Regions from separate parts of the Nonomuraea sp. NPDC050328 genome, predicted to be linked through region 2. Evidence: predicted binding sites of a transcription regulator. Region 2 holds the regulator's gene; the other holds the start of a gene.

Region 1 (7,319 bases), on a different contig from region 2:
GGGCTGGATGCCGAAGACGCCGCCCCAGGTGCGTTTGCCGACCAGGGGGCCGAGGCGGAGGAGTTTGAAGGCGTGGCTGAAGACGTCGCCGTCGGAGCCGGCCCATTCGTTGGTGAGGGCGACCATGGGTCCGCGGGGGGATTCGGGCGGGTAGGGCTCGGGGTCGCCCCAGCGGGGGTAGTCGTAGCCGAGGCGGCGGCGGGCGAGTTTTTCCAGCAGGAGGCCGGAGACGTGGCCGCCGCGGTTGTAGCGCACGTCGATGACGAGGGCGGGGCGGTCGTACTCGGTGAGGAAGCCGCGGTGGAACTCGCCGAAGCCGGTGGTGGCCATGTCGGGGATGTGGACGTAGCCGACGCGGCCGCCGGAGGCCTGGTGGCAGCGGGCGCGGTTGTGGTTGACCCAGTCGCGGTAGCGGGCGGGTTGCTCGTCGGCGAGGGCTTTGACGACGGCGGTGAAGGTGGTGCCGTCGCGGGTGAGGGTGAGTTCGACTTCTTGGCCGGCCTGGTTGACCAGGCGCTGGTTGGGGGTGGCGTGTTCGCCGATGGGGGCGCCGTTGATGGCCAGGACGGTGTCGCCTGGCTGGACGACGACGCCGAGCCGGTTGAGGGGTGAGGTGGCGTCGGGGTCCCAGCGGTCGCCGGTGACGATGGCGCCGATGCGGTAGTGGCCGTCGTGGTAGTCCCAGTCGACGCCGAGCTTGCCTTGGGCGTAGTCGGGGCCGGGGCGGTATTCGCCGCCGCTTTCGTAGGCGTGGCTGGTGCCGAGTTCGCCTTGAAGTTCCCACAGCAGGTCGGAGAATTCGCCGCGGGTGGTGACGCGTTCGACGAGGGGCTGGTAGCGGGTGTAGAGGGCGTTCCAGTCGAGGCCGGCCATGTCGCCGCTCCAGAAGTGTTCCAGTTGCAGGCGCCAGGCTTCGCGGAACATCTGCCGCCATTCGGCTTCGGGGCAGAGGGAGACTTTGACGCGGTCGAGGTCGAGCCAGCCGCTGGTGCGGGAGGGCGGGTCGTCGTCGTGTTCGGGGATCTCGCCGGACTTGACCACGCGGATGCGGTCGCCGGCCAGGTAGAGGACGGTTTTGTGGTCGCGGGCCAGTTCGAAGGAGGTGACGCCTTCCGCGAAGGTCTCGCCGGAGTTCTTGTCCAGGTCGTAGAGCTGGAGGGTGGATTCCTCGCCTTCGAGGGGGCTGGACTGGATGAGGATCTTGGTGGCGGAGACGCCGGCGATGCGTTCGTAGCGGCCTTCGGGCAGGGGGAAGGCGGTGACGCGGTCGGCGAGGCCGTCGAGGTCGATGTCGAGGTCGCCGGGTTCGTCCTCGTCGTCGTCCTTGGCGTCGAGGGGGCGGGAGACGGGGACGAACGGGTCGGGGATGCCGGGGCGCAGGGCGAGGGCGTAGGGGCGGGAGCCGAGGGGGAAGCCGAGGTCGAACTGGAGGGCGTCGTAGACGGGGTCGAAGGTGCGTTTGCCGATGAAGTACAGGTAGCGGCCGCGGGGGTCGAAGGCGGGGGCGCTGTCGCGCAGGACGGGTTCGGTGGCCTGGACGGTGGTGGCGGCCGCGGTGGCGGTGGCGGGGCGGTGGAGTTTGATGGCGCTGGTCTGGGAGGTGGTGGGGGCGGCGTAGGCGAGCCAGTTGCCGTCGGGTGACCAGGCGAGGTCTTCGGGGCAGCCGTGCGGGTTGGCCTCGACGAGGGTGGATTCGGCGCGGTCGAGGTCGACCAGGTGCAGTTCGTTGCGGTGGGTGGTGACGGCGACGCGGTCGTGGGCGGGGTCGGGGGCCAGTTCGACGATGCGGCCGAGGGTGGCGATGGTGCGCTGGTGGTGGTCGTCGATGAGGACGAGGTGTTCGTCGGGGCGTTCGCCGCTGGCGGCGGCGATGAGGCGGCGGTGGTCGTTGAGCCAGGTGAGCAGGCGGTAGCGGACGCCGTCGGGCTGGCCGTGCTGCAGGACGGGGCCTTCCCAGCAGGCCAGGGTGTAGGCCTTGCCGCGGGTGGTGAGGGCGACGCCGGTGCCGTCGGGGGCCAGGGTGGCGCTGTCGAGGTAGTCGGCGGCTTCGACGAAGCGGCGGTTGCGCTGGGTGCGGGAGCTGGCCAGGCGGACCTCGACGTGGCGGGCGGGGCGGCCGGGTTCGAGCAGGTAGAGGTCGCCGCCGGCGTGGTAGACGAGGGTGCGGCCGTCGCCGGAGAGGTTGCGGGCGTAGAAGTCGTGGTGGTCGGTGAGTTTGCGCAGGTCGCTGCCGTCGGGCAGGCAGGAGTAGACGTTGCCGACGCCGTCGTGGTCGGACAGGAAGCAGATGCGTTCGCCTTGCCAGCAGGGGGAGGCGAGGTTGCCGGGCAGGGTGATGAGGCGGTGGAACTCGCCGGTGCCGGCGGTGTCGATCCACAGGTCGCCGGCGGTGCCGCCGCGGTAGCGCTTCCAGCGGGCGGGGTCGGCGGTGTTGCGGCCGAGGACGATCATGCCGTCGGGGCCGTGGGCGATGGAGGTGGCCGGGCCGTAGGGCAGGCGGTGGGGCTGGCCGCCGGGGGTGACGCGGTGCAGCCAGGTGCGGCCGTCGAAGGGCTGGCATTCGTCGCTGGCGTAGAGGATGGCGCCGTCGGGGTCCCAGCCGGTGACGGTGGAGCGGGCGCCGTGGAAGGTGAGGCGCTGGGCGGCGCCGCCGTCGGCGGGCATGGCGTAGACCTCTTCGGGGCCTTCTTCGCGGCCGGTGAAGGCGAGCTGGTCGCCTTTGGGGGAGAAGCGGGGGTAGGTGGCTTCGGCCAGGCCGGCGGTCAGGCGGAAGGCGCGTCCGCCGGTGGCGGAGACCATCCACAGGTCGTCTTCGGCGGAGAAGACGACGACGTCGCCGAGGATGGCGGGGAAGCGCAGGTAGGCGGACATGGGCTCGCTTTCGGGCTGGTACGGCTCGCGCGGTCGCCGGTGTCGCGCGCGGCGCGGCCCACGGGTGCGTGCGAGCCGTACCGGTTCGGGTGGCCGGGCGTGGTCCGGCCCCCCGGCGGCCGGATCAGGTGGCGGACGAGGTGCTACCTGTCAGGTGATATCAGGCTTCGGGCTCGCGTGCCGTCTGCTTCTTGGCGTTCTTGGCCGCCCTGGATTCCTTGATCGCGGCCTTCTTGGCCTTGCCGGACTTGGCCGCGGGTTTCTTCTTGCTGTCTGCCATGGTTTCCCCCCGTTGGCGATGAAGTGCCCCTTGTGGGGCTAGTGCGGTAAATACCCACTATGAGGATTGATGTAGACAAGGTTCGGGCCGAGACTCCCGCCTGCCGTACCGTCGTGCACCTGAACAACGCCGGCGCCGCGCTGCCGCCGCTGCCGGTGACCGAGGCGCTCACCGCGCACCTGGCGCTGGAGGCCGGGATCGGCGGTTACGAGGCCGCCGACCGGCAGGCCGGGGCGGTGGAGGGCTTCTACGACTCGGTCGCCGCGCTCGTCGGGGCCGGGCGTGAGGAGATCGCCTACGTCGAGAACGCGACCCGGGCCTGGGACCTGGCCTTCTACGGGCTGGAGTTCGGGCCGGGCGCGCGGGTGGTGACGACCAGCAGCGAGTACGCCAGCAACGGGATCGCCTTCCTGCAGCGGGGACTGGAGGTGGAGGTGCTGCCGGACGAGCCGTCCGGGGAGCTGTCGCTGGCGGCGCTGGAGGCGTCGCTGCGGCGGGGCGGGGTGGGGCTGGTGGCGATCAACTACATGCCCACGCACAACGGGCTGGTCAACCCGGCGGCCGAGGTGGGGCGGCTGACCCGCGAGCACGGGGTCCCCTACCTGCTGGACGCCTGCCAGGCGGTGGGGCAGGTGCCGGTGGACGTGGCCGAGCTGGGGTGCGACTTCCTGTCGGCGACCGGGCGCAAGTTCATGCGCGGGCCGCGCGGGACCGGGTTCCTGTACGTGCGGCGGGAGGTGCTGGGCTGGCACCGGCCGCCGTTCCTCGACCTGCTGTCGGCCGAGTGGACCTCGCCGGGCGGCTACGAGATGCGCGGTGATGCGCGGCGGTATGAGACGTGGGAGCGGTATGTCGCAGGGCAGATCGCCTTGGGGGTGGCGGCCGAGTACGCGCGGGGTCTGGGGATGGAGGCGGTCTGGGCGCGGGTGCGGGAGCTGGCCGCCGGGCTGCGGGAGCGGCTGGCGGGGATCCCCGGGGTGCAGGTGCTGGACCGTGGGGCGGTGCGGGGGGCGATCGTCTCCTTCACCGTCGCCGGGCGAGACAGCGGGGCGGTCCGGCTGGCGCTGCGGGAGCAGGGGATCAACGTCAGCGCCACCGACATCGCCCACCAGCGGCTCGACCCCTTCGCGGTGCCGTCGGCGGTGCGGGCCTCGGTGCACTACTACAACACCGAGGAGGAGCTCGACCGCCTGGCCGCCGCCCTCGGCGAGCTCGCCTCGTCCGCCCGTTAGAGCAGGGCGAGCTGTTCCGGCTCGGGGTGCCGGGCCGGGGCCGGGGCCGGGGCGGGGTGGCGGAGTCTGGGGCGGAGGCGGGGGCGGGTGCCGCCCTTGCCGATGCCGTAGCGCTCGGCCAGCTCGCGGACCTGCCCGGCGATCCGCTCCTGGTAGCCTCGCGGCGCGTAGGCTCCTCTGCCGTACAGCTCCAGGTAGCGGGGCACCAGCCGCGGGTGCGTGCGGCCCAGCCAGGTCAGGAACCACTCGCGCGCCCCCGGCCGCAGGTGCAGCACGATCGGCGTCAGGTGGGTGGCGCCGGACTCGGCGATGGCCCGCACGGTCTGGTCGAGCTGGCCGGGGGAGTCGGTGAGGTAGGGCAGGATCGGCGCCATCAGCACCCCGCAGGGGATCCCGGCCTCGTTGAGCGTACGGCAGGCCTCCAGCCGGCGGTGCGGGTGCGGGGTGCCCGGCTCGACCGCCTGCCAGGCGTCGGCGTCGACGAAGCCGACGGAGAAGGCGGTGCTGACGTCGGTGACCTCGGCCGCCCGGGTGAGCAGGTCGAGGTCGCGCAGGATGAGCGTGCCCTTGGTGAGGATGGAGAAGGGGTTGGCCGCCTCGCTCAGCGCGGTGATGATGCCGGGCATGAGGCGGTAGCGGCCTTCGGCGCGCTGGTAGCAGTCGACGTTGGTGCCCATCGCGATCGGCCGGCCGCGCCAGCGGGGCGAGGCGAGTTCGCGGCGGGTGAGCTCGGGGGCGTTGACCTTCACGATGACCTTGGAGTCGAAGTCGAGGCCGGCGTCGAGGTCGAGGTAGGTGTGGGTGTTGCGGGCGAAGCAGTAGACGCAGCGGTGGGCGCAGCCGCGGTAGGGGTTGATCGTGTGGTCGAAGGGGACGCGGCTGACGGCGGGGACCTTGTTGATGATCGAGCGCGCTCGGACCTCGTAGAAGGTCATCCCGCGGAAGGCGGGGGTGTCGAAGGTGCGCTCGACCGCGCCGAACAGCGGCGAGGCCGCCGCGTCGGTGGAGCCGTCGAGTCGCAGGTTGTCCCAGCGCATAGGCTTGATTAGAACAACTGTTCGGTCTTGATCGCAACTCGGGGGCGCGGGGAAAGCGATCGTAATTCCCAGGCCAAGGAGCGGATAACGATCTTCAAGGGTGGGCAGAACGTCGGCACAGAACGTGCGTTCCGGAGGTGCATCCATCATGGCCTGGTCGCAGGATGAGGAGCGGATGCTGGCCCAGATCGAGCAGCACCTCGTCGAGGAGGACCCGCGACTGGTCGCGCGTCTGGAGTCGTTCAACCGGCGGGCCGGCCGGGGTGAGGCCAGGTCCCGTGACGCCGCCGTGCCCCGTCGCCCGCGACGCTCCACGGTGATCATCCTGGTGAGCTGGGTGCTGATCGCCACGCTGGTGGCGACGCTGCTCATCATGGTCCTGCGCAACGACACCGCCCTCGCCCTGGCCCTGTAGGTCCGTGGCGGTGTATGTGCGGTTCCAGAGCCCGGAGCCGAACCGCCGTGGCGTCCATCCCGGCGTCTTCGGCCTGGTGAACCGGCTGGGCAAGGAGGGCAGGCTCTCCCCGCGGGAGGAGCGGTTCTGGCGGGAGGGCAACGCCTGGTACGAGGCGAACGTCACCGATCCCTCCGCCGTGGATCCCACCGTCTACGACCGGGAGCTGAATCCCGGGGCGGCGGCCTGGTTCAAGGCCTCGGCGAGCCATCTCATCGACCGGGTGGCGGGCTACCTGGAGATCCTCGACGCGCACGGCGAGAGGTGCGTCCGGGTGGAGTCGCCGGACCCCGGCAGGGTCGTCTACGAGGACGACGATCAGGTCGTCGTGGTCCAGCACGAGGACGGGCCGGCGCCCGATCGGTGACGGCGGGGTTGACGGGGGGTCGGGGGGTGGCGAGGCTGGCGCGCAGCCGAGCATGGGAGAGACGATGGAGCACGTCACATCCGCCGACGGGACGGTGCTGGCGCTGGAGCGGGCGGGGAGCGGGCCGGCGATCGTGCTGGTGTGCGGGGCGATCAGCGACCGCAGCGCCAACGCGGCGCTGGCCGGGGAGCTGGCCGGGCACTTCACCGTGTACAACTACGACCGGCGCGGGCGGGGCGGGTCGGGCAACGCCACGCCGTACCGGCTGGAGGCTCCGGCGCAGGAGGCGGGCGAGGAGGCGCTGGCGCGCGAGGCGGAGGACCTGGCGGCGGTGGTGGCCGCGGCGGGCGGACGGGCCTACGCCTACGGGATCTCCTCGGGCGGGGCGCTGGTGCTGGAGGCGGCGGCGCGCGGGGTGGAGCTGGCCGGGGTGGCGGTGTACGAGTGCCCCTACAGCCCGGGCAACGGCGAGGAGGGGCGCGCCTACTACGCCGAGCTGACCCGGCTGCTGCGCGAGGGGCGCGGCGGGGAGGCGGCGGCGCTGTTCCTGACGGTGGCCGGCACGCCGGAGGCGCAGGTCGAGCAGATGCGGCGCGAGCCGTACTGGCCGCAGGTGGAGGCGCTGGCGCCGTCGCTGCCCTACGACTCGGCGGCGCTCGGGCACGGCACGTGCGGCGGGGTGTTCCCGGTGGAGCGCATGGCCTCGCTGGCCGTACCGGCGCTGGTGCTGAGCGGCGGCGCCAGCCCGCGCTTCTTCCACGACGCGGCCCGGCTGATCACGGCGACGCTCGCCGGGGCGCGGCACGAGGTGGTGGCCGGGCAGGATCACCAGGTGCGGGCGGCGGCGCTGGCTCCGGTGCTGGTGGCCGGGCTGCTCGGCAAGACGGACCGTTCCGTATAGTTGGGCGGCATGAGTCCCAACCCCGCCCGCCGCAGCGAACGTTCGCGCACGGCGATCCTGACGGCGGCGCTCGAGCTGGTGCAGGAGATCGGGTACGCGAAGCTGACCGTGGAGGCGATCGCGGCGCGGGCGGGGGTGGGCAAGCAGACGATCTACCGGTGGTGGCCGTCGAAGGCG
Region 2 (7,319 bases):
ATGTCGGGGTGGTCGACGTCGAGCACGACCATCTTGGCCGCCCGGCGAGTCGCGCCGCCGGACTTGATGGTGCCCGCGCTCGCGTCCGCGCCGCGCATGAAGGACACCGGGCCGCTGGCCGTACCGCCGCTGGACAGCAGCTCCTTGGACGAGCGGATGCGGGACAGGTTGACCCCCGCGCCAGAACCGCCCTTGAAGATCACGCCCTCTTCCTTGTACCAGTCGAGGATCGACTCCATGGTGTCGTCCACCGACAGGATGAAACAGGCGCTGACCTGCTGTGGCGACTTGGTGCCGACGTTGAACCACACGGGCGAGTTGTAGGCGAAGATCTGGTGGACCAGCGCGTGCTTCAGCTCGTGGTCGAAGATCTCGGCGTCCTCGTCGGAGGCGAAGTAGCCGTTCTCGACACCGGTCCGGGTGTACATGCCGACCACGCGGTCCACGAGCTGCTTGAGCGACCACTCACGCTGCGGGGTGCCGACCGCGCCCCGGAAGTACTTGGTCGTCACGATGTTGGCCGCGTTGACCGACCAGAAGTCGGGGAACTCCACACCACGCTGCTCGAAGTTGATCGAGCCGTCGCGCCAGTTCGTCATCACGACGTCCCGGCGCTCCCAGGTGATCTCGTCATACGGGTGCACGCCCGGCTTGGTGAAGATCCTCTTCATCTTCAGGCCCTTGCTGCGCTTGCGCGATGACACCGTCTCCGTCATTGCTTGTCCCCCTTCTCCGCCTTCAACTGTTCGATCTCCGCTTCAAAGTCCGCCAGGCTCTCGAAACCCCGGTAGACCGACGCGAACCGCAAATACGCCACCTCGTCCAGCTCCCGCAGCGGGCCGAGGATCGCCAGGCCCACCTCGTTGGACGGGATCTCGGCCACGCCCTTCGCCCGGATGGCCTCCTCGACCTGCTGCCCGAGCTGCGCCAGCGAGTCCTCGCCCACCGGCCTGCCCTGGCACGCCCGCCGCACGCCCGCGACCACCTTGTCCCGCGAGAACGGTTCGGTCACGCCACTTCTCTTGCTCACCATCAGCAGGACCGTCTCCTGCGTGGTGAACCGCCGCCCGCACTCCGGACAGGTTCTGCGTCGCCGGATGGCGGCCCCGTCGTCCGTGGAGCGACTGTCGATCACCCTGGTGTCCGGGTGGCGACAGAACGGACAGTGCACGCCACGCCTCCTTGACACACGCGTTTCCCGACCTTCAAGGGTCGCCAAAGCAGGGTCACGGAAACACAATTTGTGGTGAACTACATCGGTGTAAGTACTAGATGTTGTGGTCCAACCGTAGAACTGCCGGGCCGTGATCGCAACTTGCCGGGCGGCTTCCCAGCGAAGTGGCTGATCAGTCGGCGTGTCGCCGGTGGGGGGCGTGGTGCGGGTGTTCCGAGGATGGGATTCTGCCGGGTTCCGGGGGGTGGGCGGGTCTGGTATAGGGGCTCCCGACCTGCGGAAACACTCCTGGCTACCAGGGAATTCCCGCCCTCCGCCGCCCTCTCAGCCCTGGTCCCCAGCCGGTCGGACTCTCCTCTTCAGCCCACCTGGCCCCGACTTCGCCGCGCCATACCTCAGCCCGCCTTGACCGACTTCCCCGCGCCACGCCACAGCCCGCCTTGGCGGACTCCCCGCCCCACGCCTCAGGCCGCCTTGGCTGACGCCCCGCCCCACGCCTCAGCCGCTTTCCCTGGGCTTGCCGTGCTTCCCCGCCTCGCCCCCCCGTCGGGCCGGCCCCGGGTCTCGCTCTCCCCGCCGCCCCTATCCCGCCCACCCCGTCGGGGCCCCGCGCCTTGATTCCCCTCCGGGCCCATGTGGGACGCTGCCAACCCGGCCGCGGCCCGACCCTGGATTCTGCGCCCGCCCTCCCGCCAAGCCCGAGGTCCTGCGGTCGGAGACGACGAATGGGCGCCGGTTGTAGGCGGCGCCCATTGAATGAAGTGACGGCGGCCGAGCGTCACCTTGAGGGAGGTGGCAGCGGCCGAGCGTCAGCTTGAGTGGAGTGACAGTGACCGAGCGTCAGCTTGCTAGGGTGCCCAGCCAGTAACCCGCTACAGCCAGTAGGACGATCAACGCGGCCACCACGATGCGGCCCCGGCGGGTGAGACGGAACGACGTGCGAGCCCTACGTGCCCGGCGAGCGCCGACCCCAGTACCGCCCGCACCGCCAGCCCCAGCACGGCCAGTTCCAACACGGCCTGTCCCGGCACGGCCAGTCCCAACGCGGCCGGTCCCGGCACGGCCACCGCCACCGCCACCGCTGCCAGTGCCGGTGCCGCCGCCGGTGCCGTCGTCGGACAGGCCGCCCTGGACGATGCTGCCCACGCGAGGGTGGGGCACGCTGGGGGCCGCGTCACGGCCTGCGCCCCGTCGCCGTGTCTGGCCCTTGGTCCGGCCCTTGCGTCCCGTGCCGGACGGTGTCGTCCGGGTGCCGTTGCCTTTCACCGCCACCACTACGCCCCCTTTCGGCCGCTCCCCCGAGCTCCGCCGTCTCGTCCCCGTAGTACTACCCCCGGCCACGGGACGGATTCCCGTTCCACCCCGAGCCGGAAACACTCTTGGCCTGTCCCATTCCGGACGCCCCTCGCCCCCCACGCGTGCCACCTGCTCAGCCGGCCGCCGTCCTTCCGACGATCCCGCAGCCTCGGCCCGCCCAGTTACCTGCCGGAACGCCTGGAGGTCGGTGACGCTCGCCAGACGTACGGCCTCGGCAGCCACTTCCGAGGCCGGCCCATCACCCTCGGCCGCTCCAGGAGGGTCACCTGGCCCACCGACACCGACACCGACACCGACACCGACACCGAGCGTCTCACCCCCGCCCGCGCTGCTCCTCGAGTGCGCCGTGCCGTCGCCGCTCCCCGGCCGCCCCCAGAGCCCGCTCGCTGGACGGCGTGCAGGGCGGCCTTCCCGAGCGAGTACGCCACCCTCCGACCCCGGCGCCCCTCCCCCACCGACTCCCGCGGAGCGCGGAACCCCGGGACCGGAAGGCTCCGCCGTACCCGTGTCCGAGCGGGGCGCCGGGACGAGGCGGAGGGGTGGGGTGCCCGGGCGGCGGGGACGCGGCGGGGGCGTGTTCGAATGACGGGGCTCCCGGGTGGCGTCGGCGATCAAGGTGAGATTGTCGGTGGTCTCTGCGATTGTGGTCGTCCGCATGAATGGCCTCCCGCCCCGTCACGACCGAAAATGGCCGAACAAAGATCGGCGTATCGAACACGATGTCGATCGAACTCCCGTACGATGGTCTACCACAGGGACCCGACATTTTCGAGGAACACTCGAACAATTGTTTGAGGATGATCTTCAACGGCGATATCGTCGCTGTGTGCGACACACGAACCACGGACCGGAAGGTCTGCCGGTGAGGAGGAACAGGGCATGAGCGAGCACGATGACTCCAACGGTGTCAGCGACCTCGCGTTGCGCAGGCGTGACTCACTGGGTCTGACGCCCAGGCAACGCAAGATCCTGGAGGTGATCCGCGACTCGGTGCAGCAGCGCGGGTACCCGCCCTCCATGCGCGAGATCGGCGAGGCGGTCCAGCTGACCAGCACGTCGAGCGTGTCGCACCAGCTGACGGCCTTGCAGCGAAAGGGCTACCTGCGGCGCGATCCGCACCGGCCGCGCGCGTTGGAGGTCCGGCTGCCGGGTGAGCCGGTGCTGTGGGTAGATCCGGACGGCGACGAGGTCGAGTCGCCGGTGAGCCGCCCGACGGCGGCGTACGTGCCGCTGGTCGGCCGGATCGCCGCCGGTGGGCCGATCCTGGCCGAGGAGAGCGTGGAGGACGTGTTCGCCCTGCCCAAGCAGCTCGTGGGCGAGGGCACGCTCTTCCTGCTCCAGGTCAGCGGTGACTCGATGATCGAGGCGGCGATCGCCGACGGCGACTGGGTGGTCGTACGGCAGCAGCCGGTGGCCGAGAGTGGCGACATCGTGGCCGCGATGATCGACGGTGAGGCGACCGTCAAGACGTTCAAGCGCAAGGACGGGCATGTCTGGCTCGTCCCGCACAACCCCAACTACGACCCGATCCCCGGCGATGAGGCCAGCGTCCTGGGCAAGGTCGTGGCGGTGCTTCGCCGCCTCTGAAACCCCCTCCGACCGGTCGGCCCCCGTCCGCACACGGGCGGCCGACCGGCCCCCACCTGGTTCCTCAGTCGTTTCGCCTTCTCCTCCTGAGCCTCACCCGGTGAGCGCCTCGGTACCTTCTGAGCCCCCTGAGTGCCCCGCTACTTGCCGACCCCTAAGACCCGCCCCCTGGCCTGTTCCTTGCCGCCTCATGCCCCCGCTGCTTGAGCCGCCGCGCCTTGAGCCTGGCCGCCGCTTCTGCTGAGGCGTCCGGTGCCCTGGGGCTTCTCGTCACTTCGGTGGGCCGGCCGGGTTGGATGGTCGGCCACTTGCTCGGGCCGGCCGGGCCCCGGTTCAGGCGCGCCCACGCTCCCGTACAGGCGGACCTCTTCACCGCAAAGCAGCCCCCGAGCCCCGCCAAGGCGGTGCCAGGAAGCGGGGCTGGGGCGAAAAGAGGGGGTGATCTAGACTGAAAGGGTGAACGACACTTTCCGGGCGGAAGACCTCAAAGCGCTACGCGACGGGGTTAAGTGGTCCAAAGCGGGCCCGGGGGTGATTCCCGCCTGGGTGGCGGACATGGACTTCCCGGTGGCCCCGGTGATCCGGGAGGCCCTGGAACGGCGGATCGTCACCGACCTGGGGTATCCGACCTGGGACGAGCAGTACGCCCCGGCACCGCTCATCGAGGCGTTCGCCGAGCGGTCGGAGGGCAAGTACGGCTGGCGGCCCTCGGGCCCGGACCGGGTCAGGGCGTTCAGCGACCTCAACCAGGCCCTCCAGGTCATCCTGCACACGATCACCGAGCCCGGCGATCCGGTGGCGGTGCACACGCCGACCTACAACGCGTTCGTGGCGTCGCTGACCGAGATGAACCGCCCCATCCTGCCGATCGCCGCACAAGTGGACACGGACGGGGACGGGTGGCGGTTCGAGGTACCGGATCTGGCACGGGCCAAGGTGCTGCTGCTGGTCAACCCGCACAACCCGACCGGACGGGCGTTCACGCGGGCCGAGCTGACCGAGTTGGCCGAGGCGGCGGAGCGGCACGACCTGGTGGTCATCTCCGACGAGATCCACGCCGACCTGGTGTACGAGCCGCACCGGCACATCCCGTTCGCCACGCTGCTCCCGGAGCGGACGATCACGCTGACCTCGGCGTCCAAGGCGTTCAACCTGGGCGGGGTCCGGTGCGCGGTGGCGCACTTCGGGCACGAGGCCACGCGGAAGGCCGTGTGGTCGGCGCCGAAGTTCCTGTACGGCGAGGCGAACCTGTTCGGGGTGGAGGCGACGGTCGCGGCCTGGCGGCACGGGGAGCCCTGGCTGGCCGAGATCCTCGGTCTGCTCGACCGGAACCGGCGGATGCTGGCCGAGCGGTTGCCGGCCGGGGTCGGGTATCGGGTGCCTGAGGCCACCTACCTGGCGTGGCTCGACTTCGGGCGGCCGGGGGCGGCCGAGCGGCTGGAGCGGGAGGCGGGGGTCCTGCTCAGCGGGGGTGAGCAGTTCGGGCCCGGCGGGGAGAACTTCGCGCGGCTCAACTTCGCCACCTCGTTGCCCGTGCTGGAGGAACTGGTCGGGCGGATCTCGTCCGTGGAGTTCTAGAGAACGGGCCGCGTCCGCTCAGGAGCCCAAGGCCTCCGGCCGGCGAACCGGATGGATGAACTGGGCGCGGCGGCTCCCCAAGCCGGGCTCAGGACCCGGGAAGGGGCAGGGCGGGTGCCCGTGCCCCTTCCTCTCGTCTCCGGGGTCAGGTCAGCGGGGGCAGGGGCGGGGCGGTGGCGGCGGGGGTGTCGGTGAGGGCGGCGAGGGCGAGCTCGATCGCCTTGTCCAGCTGCGGGTCACGCCCGGCGGCGCGGTCCTGCGGGGTGGTGACGACCTCGAGGTCCGGGTCGACGCCGTAGTTCTCCACCCCCCACTCCTGTCCTTCCAGCCAGTGGGAGTACCGGGGCTGGGTGACGACGGTGCCGTCCACCAGGGAGTAGCGCGAGTCGATGCCGATGACGCCGCCCCAGGTGCGGGTGCCGATGAGCGGGCCGAGCTTGCGGGCCTTGATGCCGGAGCTGACGATGTCACCGTCCGAGCCGGCGAACTCGTCGGCGATGGCCACGATGGCGCCGCGCGGCGAGTCGACGGGGTAGCGCATGGGCTCGTAGCCGCGTGAGCGGACCCAGCCGGTGACCCGGCGGGACAGCTTCTCCAGGACGAGCTCGGAGGTGTGCCCGCCCCCGTTCTCGCGGAGGTCGACGACGAGGCCCTCGCGGGCCATCTCGGTCCGGAGGTCGCGGTGGAACTGCGCCCAGCCGGAGGAGACCATGTCCGGCACGTGCAGGTAGCCGAGCCGCCCGCCGGACAGCTCGTGGACGCGGGCGCGGCGACCCTCCACCCAGGCGTGGTAGCGCAGGGCGGTCTCGTCGGCGACGGGCGTGACGACGACCCGCCGGGTCTCGCCGCCGGAGGCCGGGCGGATGGTCAGCTCGACCGGATGCTCCGCCGTACCGGACAGGAGGGCGAGGGGGCCGCGGACGGGGTCGACGGGACGGCCGGCCACGGCGACGATGGCGTCGCCCTCGCGGACGGCCACGCCGGGCTCCAGGAGCGGCGAGCGCGCCTTGTGGTCGGAGGACTCGCCGGGCAGGATGCGGGCCACCCGCCAGGTGCCGTCCTCGTCGCGGGCGAGGTCGGCGCCGAGCAGGCCCTGGCGGCGGCGCGGGTCGACGCCGACGGCGTTGGGCCGGGCGTAGGCGTGGGAGGTGGCGAGCTCGCCCTGGACCTCCCACAGCAGGTCGATCAGCTCGCTGTAGGCGCCGATCCGTTCGACGAGCGGCTCGTAGCGGTCGAGGACGGCGGCCCAGTCGACGCCGTTCATGTCCTCGCGCCAGAAGTGGTCGCGCATGAGCCGGCCGGCCTCGCGGTAGGCCTGGCGCCACTCGGCGACCGGTTCGATGGTGACGTTGACGCGGTCGAGGTCGATGGGAACGACCTCGTCGCCGTCGCCGGACGAGCGGGTCTGCAGGCCGGACTTGCCGTTCAGGACCAGCCGGGAGCCGTCGCCGCTGACCTCGAAAGCTCGGATCTCCTTGCCGATCTCGCTCTTGGCGCGCTTGGCGAGGTCGTAGCGCTCCAGCACCGGCTCGGGGCGGTCGGTGCCGTCGCCGAGCTGGCTGGGCAGCGGGTGGCGGAGCCAGAGCAGGGCGTCCTTGGCGCTGCGCAGGTTGCTGTAGGTGCCGGCGGGGACGGGCACGGCGACGACACGGGCGGACAGGCC

What was found. Region 2 encodes LexA, which represses DNA repair genes until DNA is damaged. Its sites were predicted from a motif close to TCGAACANNTGTTCGA; they were not measured.
Region 1: the regulator LexA is predicted to act here: its motif matches at 5,430-5,445, upstream of ACIBG7_RS14210 (Rv2578c family radical SAM protein).

Annotation. Positions count from the first base shown of each region.
Region 1 is NZ_JBITIW010000003.1:583,355-590,673, reverse strand. It holds gene ACIBG7_RS14220 (S41 family peptidase) at 1-2,871, opposite strand, end outside; gene ACIBG7_RS14215 (aminotransferase class V-fold PLP-dependent enzyme) at 3,211-4,383, shown strand; gene ACIBG7_RS14210 (Rv2578c family radical SAM protein) at 4,380-5,420, opposite strand; gene ACIBG7_RS14205 (DUF3040 domain-containing protein) at 5,569-5,835, shown strand; gene ACIBG7_RS14200 (hypothetical protein) at 5,846-6,241, shown strand; gene ACIBG7_RS14195 (alpha/beta fold hydrolase) at 6,306-7,142, shown strand; gene ACIBG7_RS14190 (TetR/AcrR family transcriptional regulator) at 7,152-7,319, shown strand, end outside.
Region 2 is NZ_JBITIW010000008.1:332,142-339,460, forward strand. It holds gene ACIBG7_RS29080 (vitamin B12-dependent ribonucleotide reductase) at 1-716, opposite strand, end outside; gene nrdR (transcriptional regulator NrdR) at 713-1,171, opposite strand; gene lexA (transcriptional repressor LexA) at 3,371-4,078, shown strand; gene ACIBG7_RS29095 (MalY/PatB family protein) at 4,634-5,656, shown strand; gene ACIBG7_RS29100 (PDZ domain-containing protein) at 5,802-7,319, opposite strand, start outside.